2 regions of the Leisingera sp. SA32 genome follow, and region 2 is predicted to be linked to the other one. Evidence: riboswitches for the same ligand, from Rfam matches in the RefSeq annotation. Region 2 holds a riboswitch; the other holds the start of a gene.

Region 1 (3,408 bases), on a different contig from region 2:
AGCGGCGCCAGTCAGCAGCAACTGCATCCCCGACAGCAGCGCGGCGCGGCTGAGGTCGAAATCGAAGCGGAAGGCCTGGTAGATCGCCAGCTCGATCGTGGTGGCGCGCGGTCCGCCGCCCAGCGTCAGCGCCACGGCAAAGCTGGACAGGCAGATGGCAAAAACCACCGCCAGCGCCCCCGGCACGGTCCGCCGCAGCATGGGTGCCTCCAGCAGGCGCCACATTGCCAGCGGGCCAGCGCCCAGCTGCGCTGCCAGACGGAACCGCTCCGCCGGGATCTCCTGCCAGCCCTGAAGGATCAGCCGGGTGGCCAGCGGCAGGTTGAAGAACACATGCGCCAGCACCACCCCGTGCAGCCCGTATATCTGCACAGGTTCCAGCCCAAACAGCGCCAGCAGCGCGCTCAGCCAGCCCGCCCGGCCGAACACGGCCAGCAGGCCCAGGATTGCCACGATTACCGGCAGGATAAAGGGCGCGCCCAAAAGCGCGATCAGCAGCCGCCGCCCGGCGAAGCGCCGCCGCGCCAGCGCGCGGGCCACCGGAATGGCCAGGCCGACGCTCAACACTGCCGACAGGCTGGCCTGGGTGAGGGTGAAGCGCAGTGCGGACCAGTCGCTGGCGGCCAGGCCGCTGCCGGTTTCCGCCCTGAAAGCCACAGCCCCCAGGGTGCCCAGGATCAGCGCCGCGACAAGCAGCGCCGCGCTGATCCCGACAGTTGCGCTTATTGGCTGAGCGCGTTCAGCCATTCGTCGAGCGCCGCATCGCGCAGGGATGCTGCCTCATCCTCGGACAGCAACAGCGCCTTGGTGGGCTGTGTCAGGGTCTCAAACCCGTCCGGCAGGCCATCCGCCGGGGTGACGGCGGGGTACATCCAGTTGGTGGTCGGGATGATCGACTGGAAGGCGTCGCTGACCATGAACTCCAGGAACTGATCCGCCAGTGCCGGCTGGTCAGAGCCTGCCAGCTTGCCGGCCACTTCGACCTGCATGTAATGGCCCTCGTCAAAGGCGGCAGCGGCCTTGGAGCCGTCTTCCTCGGCGATCAGGTGATAGGCGGGGGAAGTGGTGTAGGACAGCACCATGTCGGCCTCCCCCTCCAGGAACATGCCATAGGCTTCGGACCAGCCCTTGGTCACGGTCACCACGTTGTCGGCCAGCGCTTCCCAGATGGCGGGGGCTTCATTTCCATAGGCGGCCTTGACCCACATCAGCAGCCCCAGACCGGGGGTCGAGGAGCGGGGATCCTGGATCACGATCTTCGTGTCGCTGGCGGCCAACGCCTTGAAATCGGCAGGTGCAGCGGCATCGGCGTTGTGGACAAAGGCAAAATAGCCCCAGTCGTAAGGTACGAATGTCGCGTCGTTCCATTCAATCGGCAGGCTGTAGTCGGCGCTGACCGCATGATCGGCAATCAAGCCGGTTTCCTTGGCCGCTGCGGTCAGGTTGGTGTCCAGCCCCAGAACCACATCCGCGTCAGAACGCGCGCCCTCCAGCTTGATCCGCGCCAGCAATGCGGCGCCGTCACCAGCACCGACCAGTTTCAGGTCGCAGCCGCAAACCTCTTCAAAGGCTTTCTCAACCGCCGGGCCGGGCCCCCATTCGGAGACAAAACTGTCATAGGTATAAACGGTGAGTTCGGGCGTGTCGGCAAAGGCTGCCGAGGCGCCCAGCAGTCCCGCTGCAAATGCAAGATGTTTCATGCCATCCTCCTTTGCGGCTTTGGGCAAGGGTGGAGGCTGTCCAGTACCTTCCCTCCGCCGGTGTGATCCGGTTCAGGTTCAACGGGTGTCATCTCAGCGCCAAAAGCGCACCCCGAGGTGGCGCGGACACTAGGCCCCGAACGCGGAAATGACAAGCCAAACCCCGTTTCTTCTTCTGGCCTGAAAATATCCCGAGGGAGCCGCCGCAGCCGGCGGGGGCAGCGCCCCCATGCCCCTGTGTCGCAGCAGGAAACCTCTTGAGAGACCGCCCCCCGCCCGCTAAGCACGGCCCAAAGGAGACCGCGCCCTATGTCGATGAACAGCTTTGGACACCTCTTCCGCGTCACCACCTGGGGCGAAAGCCACGGGCCTGCGCTGGGCGCCACCGTCGATGGCTGCCCGCCGAACGTGCCGCTGGAGCCTGAAATGCTGCAGCAGTGGCTGGACAAGCGCCGACCGGGCCAGAACAAGAACACCACCCAGCGCAACGAGCCCGATGCGGTCAAGATCCTGTCCGGCGTGTTCGAGGGGAAATCCACCGGCACCCCGATCCAGCTGATGATCGAGAACACCGACCAGCGGTCCAAGGATTACGGCGAGATTGCCCGCACCTTCCGCCCCGGTCATGCCGACATCACCTACTTCCAGAAATACGGCAACCGCGACTATCGCGGTGGTGGCCGGTCTTCGGCGCGCGAAACCGCGGCGCGGGTTGCGGCGGGCGGTGTTGCACGTGAAGCAATCCGGGCGTTGGTCCCTGGGTTGGAGATCAAGGGCTATATGATCCGGATGGGGGAGATGGAGATCGACCGCAGCCGGTTTGACTGGGACGCGATTGAACAGAACGATTTCTGGATCCCGGATGCCGGGGCCGTGCAGGATTGGGAAGACTATCTGCAGGGCCTGCGCAAGGCGCATGACTCGGTTGGTGCGGTGGTTGAGGTCGTGGCCCGCGGTGTGCCCGCAGGCATCGGCGCGCCGGTGTATGGCAAGCTGGACACCGAACTGGCGGCGGCGATGATGTCGATCAACGCCGTGAAGGGCGTGGAAATCGGCGAGGGCATGAACGCCGCCCGGCTCAAGGGGTCGGAAAACGCGGACGAGATCTTCATGGGCAACGACGGTGCACCGGTCTATTCCTCGAACCACGCCGGCGGCATTCTGGGCGGCATTTCCACCGGGCAGGACGTGGTGGTGCGTTTTGCGGTCAAGCCGACCTCCTCGATCCTGACGCCGCGCCAGTCGATCCGCAAGGACGGCACCGCCACCGAGGTCATCACCAAGGGCCGCCACGACCCCTGTGTCGGCATTCGCGCGGTGCCGGTAGCCGAGGCGATGATGGCCTGCGTGATTCTGGACCACTTGCTGCTGCACCGCGGCCAGATCGGCGAGAATCAGGGCCTAATCGGCTGAAGAACAGGCTCTAACACGGGCAGAGTGCTGCGACTCCGGGGTGGCTAGCGGTGCTCTGTTACGCATTGGCTGTGATCGCCGAGCGCCGTCAGCACCTTGCAGCAGCCGCCGTTGCCGCCGTCGCACAGATGGCTGATCCGCTCCAGCTCCGAGGCCAGCTGTTCCAGTTTGCGAATGCGATCGCGGATATTGGCCAGCTGGCTGCGGGCAATGCGGTCGGCTGCGGCGCAGTCATCCCCCAGCTGGCCGTCCAGCCCCATCAGCGCCCTGATGTCCTCCAGTGAAAAGCCGAGGT
Region 2 (3,408 bases):
CCTCTGCTTCGGCGCTTTCGCGCTCGCACCAGGGCGCCAGCATGCCGCCGGCATAGCGCGCCACGCTGCTGCCACCGGGGGTCTCCCCCCGCTCATAGACTGTGACCTTTGCCCCGCGCTGCGCCAGCTCATGGGCGCAGGCGAGGCCAGCAAGGCCCGCGCCTGCGATGGTTATCATTCCGCGGGGTCCGCGGTGATAACAGCGGCAGGCACATACAGCTCACCGCCTTCGCGGAACTTGGCGGCCATGGCCTCCATGCCCTCTTTCTGGGCCTCGGCGCGGATGTCGTGGCTGATCCGCATGGAGCAGAACTTCGGCCCGCACATGGAGCAGAAATGCGCCACCTTATGCGCCTCTTTTGGCAGGGTCTGGTCGTGGAACTCGCGTGCGGTTTCCGGGTCCAGCGACAGGTTGAACTGATCCTCCCAGCGGAACTCGAAACGGGCACGGGACAACGCATCGTCGCGGCGCTGCGCCCCCGGCAGCCCCTTGGCGAGGTCGGCAGCATGGGCCGCGATTTTATAGGTGATGACCCCGGTTTTCACGTCGTCGCGGTCGGGCAGGCCCAGGTGTTCCTTGGGCGTCACGTAACACAGCATCGCGCAGCCGAACCAGCCGATCATCGCCGCCCCGATGCCGGAGGTGATGTGGTCATAACCCGGCGCGATGTCGGTGGTCAGCGGGCCAAGGGTGTAGAAGGGCGCCTCGTGGCAGCACTCCAGCTGCTTGTCCATGTTCTCCTTGATCTTGTGCATGGCAACATGGCCCGGCCCTTCGATCATCACCTGGCAGTCCTTGGCCCAGGCGATCTTGGTCAGCTCGCCCAGGGTCTCCAGCTCGGCAAACTGTGCTTCATCGTTGGCGTCGGCGATGGAACCGGGGCGCAGACCGTCGCCAAGGCTGAACGACACGTCATACTGGCGGCAGATGTCGCAGATTTCCTCGAAATGCTCATACAGGAACGACTCCTTGTGGTGATGCAGGCACCACTTCGCCATGATCGAGCCGCCGCGCGACACGATCCCCGTCACGCGCTCCACCGTCATCGGCACCATGTGCAGCCGCACGCCCGCGTGGATGGTGAAGTAATCGACACCCTGTTCCGCCTGTTCAATCAGCGTATCGCGGAACACTTCCCAGGTCAGGTCCTCGGCAATGCCGTTCACCTTCTCCAGCGCCTGATAGATCGGCACGGTGCCGATCGGCACGGGGGAGTTGCGCACGATCCATTCGCGGGTGTTGTGGATGTTGCGGCCCGTCGACAGGTCCATCACGGTGTCCGCGCCCCAGCGGATCGCCCAGACCAGCTTGTCCACTTCCTCCTCCATCGAGGAGGTGACGGCGGAGGTGCCCATGTTGGCGTTGATCTTCACCAGAAAGTTGCGGCCGATGATCATCGGCTCAATCTCGGGATGGTTGATGTTGGCCGGGATGATGGCGCGGCCGGCGGCGATTTCCGAGCGCACGAATTCCGGCGTCACGTAGTCCGGGATATTGGCGCCGAAATCATTGCCGTCGCGCGCCGCGTGGCAGGGCGACAGCTCGCGCAGCTGGTTCTCGCGGATCGCGACGTATTCCATTTCCGGCGTAATGATACCGGCGCGGGCATAGGCCAGCTGCGTCGGCGCCGCGCCATCCTTGCCCCGCAAGGGGGCGGGTTTCACGGGAAACTCAGCCACCAGCCGGTCGCCCTCGACAAAGCCGTTGTCCTCGGGCTTCACATCACGGCCTTGGTATGCCTCGACATCGCCGCGGTCCAAAATCCACTGGCGGCGCAGCTGCGGCAGACCCTGGCGGATGTCGGTCAGCACGTCCGGGTCGGTATAGGGGCCGGAGCTGTCATAGACCGGCAGCGGATCTTCGCCCGCGGTGGGGTGGGTCGCGATCTCGCGCATTGGCACGCGGATGTCCTTGTGGACCGCGCCGGGCACGTAGATCTTGCGCGATGCGGGCAATGCGCCTGTGGTGATCTTGGGATTGGGGACGTTCATTTTGGTGCTCCTCGAAGCCTAAACTTGGAAAAGACACCAGATGAGGTTTGGCTGGGAAACAGAGGGTGTACGGCCCCCTTGTTCAGTCATCGCAGGGCAAGCGGGGCTGTACATCCCCCGTGGCCAAGCGCGCCTAGCTTCCTACGCCAGTATCAACTGGGTCAGGTTCAAAGGGTCGCTTCACCGGTCCGGGTTGCCCCGCACCTGTCCACCTCTCAGTCCCCTTGGCGGGACTCCCCTGCGTGACTTTAGGGGTAGGCAGAGCCGGGCAGCGCGTCAACCTGAATTTTTGTAGATTATTATTTGTTATTAATACCAGCTAATTACGATCAGGCGCGCAGTGGCTCGGTGGCAAATTGCTGCGTTTGGGCATTGGCGCTTGATCGGGGGTGGCAAAGTTATCTATAAAAATCGCCAACGCCATCCGCGCATGGCAGGGACATGAGCACAGGAGACAGCATGCTGGACGCTGCACCCATCCGGACCGACTGGACCCGCGAAGAAGCGGAAGAGATCTACAACAAGCCCTTCATGGACTTGCTGTTTCAGGCGCACAGCGTCCATCGGCAGTATTTTGACCCCAACCAGGTGCAGAAATCCAAACTGCTCAGCATCAAAACCGGCGGGTGCGCCGAGGACTGCGCCTATTGCTCGCAGTCGGCGCGCAACGGCGCGCAGCTGTCGGCCTCCAAACTGATCGAAGTGCAGCGGGTGATCGCCGAGGCGAAGAAGGCCAAGGAAGGCGGCGCGACGCGCTATTGCATGGGTGCTGCCTGGCGCTCGCCCAAGGACCGCGACATGGCCGCACTGGAGGCGATGGTGCAGGGCGTCAAGGATCTGGGCATGGAAACCTGCATGACCTTGGGCATGCTGGACGAAGAACAGGTGTTCCGCCTGCGCGACGCGGGTCTGGATTACTACAATCACAACATCGACACCTCCGAACGCTATTACTCCGAGATCATCACCACCCGCACATTCGCCGACCGCATCGACACCCTGAACCGGGTGCGCGAGGCGGGGATCAAGGTGTGTTCCGGTGGCATCGTCGGCATGGGCGAGCAGCAGCTGGACCGCATCGACATGATGCTGGCGCTGGCCACGCTGGAGGCACACCCGGATTCGGTGCCGGTCAACATGCTGATCCCGATCGCCGACACGCCGCTTGCGAACGTCGAAAAACTGGACCCGATCGAGTTTGTCCGCTCGGTGGCGCTGGCTCGCATCCTGATGCCAAAATCCCACGTGCGCCTCTCCGCAGGCCGCACCGACATGTCGGACGAGATGCAGGCGATGTGCTTCTTTGCCGGTGCCAACTCGATCTTCGTGGGCGACACGCTGCTGACCGCCGACAACCCCGAGGAAGACAAGGACCAGCAGCTGTTCGACCGTCTGGGCATCACCGCGATGGCCGTG

The links. A riboswitch is a leader RNA that binds a small molecule or an ion and turns the genes downstream of it on or off. The one in region 2 is predicted to bind thiamine pyrophosphate.
Region 1: another riboswitch for thiamine pyrophosphate. It lies ahead of thiB (thiamine ABC transporter substrate binding subunit); the one in region 2 lies ahead of thiC (phosphomethylpyrimidine synthase ThiC).

The regions. Positions count from the first base shown of each region.
Region 1 is NZ_JBVYHB010000001.1:340,314-343,721, forward strand. It holds gene AC0IPL_RS01670 (thiamine/thiamine pyrophosphate ABC transporter permease ThiP) at 1-747, opposite strand, end outside; gene thiB (thiamine ABC transporter substrate binding subunit) at 723-1,700, opposite strand; TPP riboswitch at 1,733-1,825, opposite strand; gene aroC (chorismate synthase) at 2,010-3,113, shown strand; gene AC0IPL_RS01685 (MerR family transcriptional regulator) at 3,158-3,408, opposite strand, start outside.
Region 2 is NZ_JBVYHB010000017.1:50,952-54,359, reverse strand. It holds gene AC0IPL_RS18800 (FAD-dependent oxidoreductase) at 1-178, opposite strand, end outside; gene thiC (phosphomethylpyrimidine synthase ThiC) at 175-1,992, opposite strand; TPP riboswitch at 2,114-2,242, opposite strand; gene bioB (biotin synthase BioB) at 2,452-3,408, shown strand, end outside.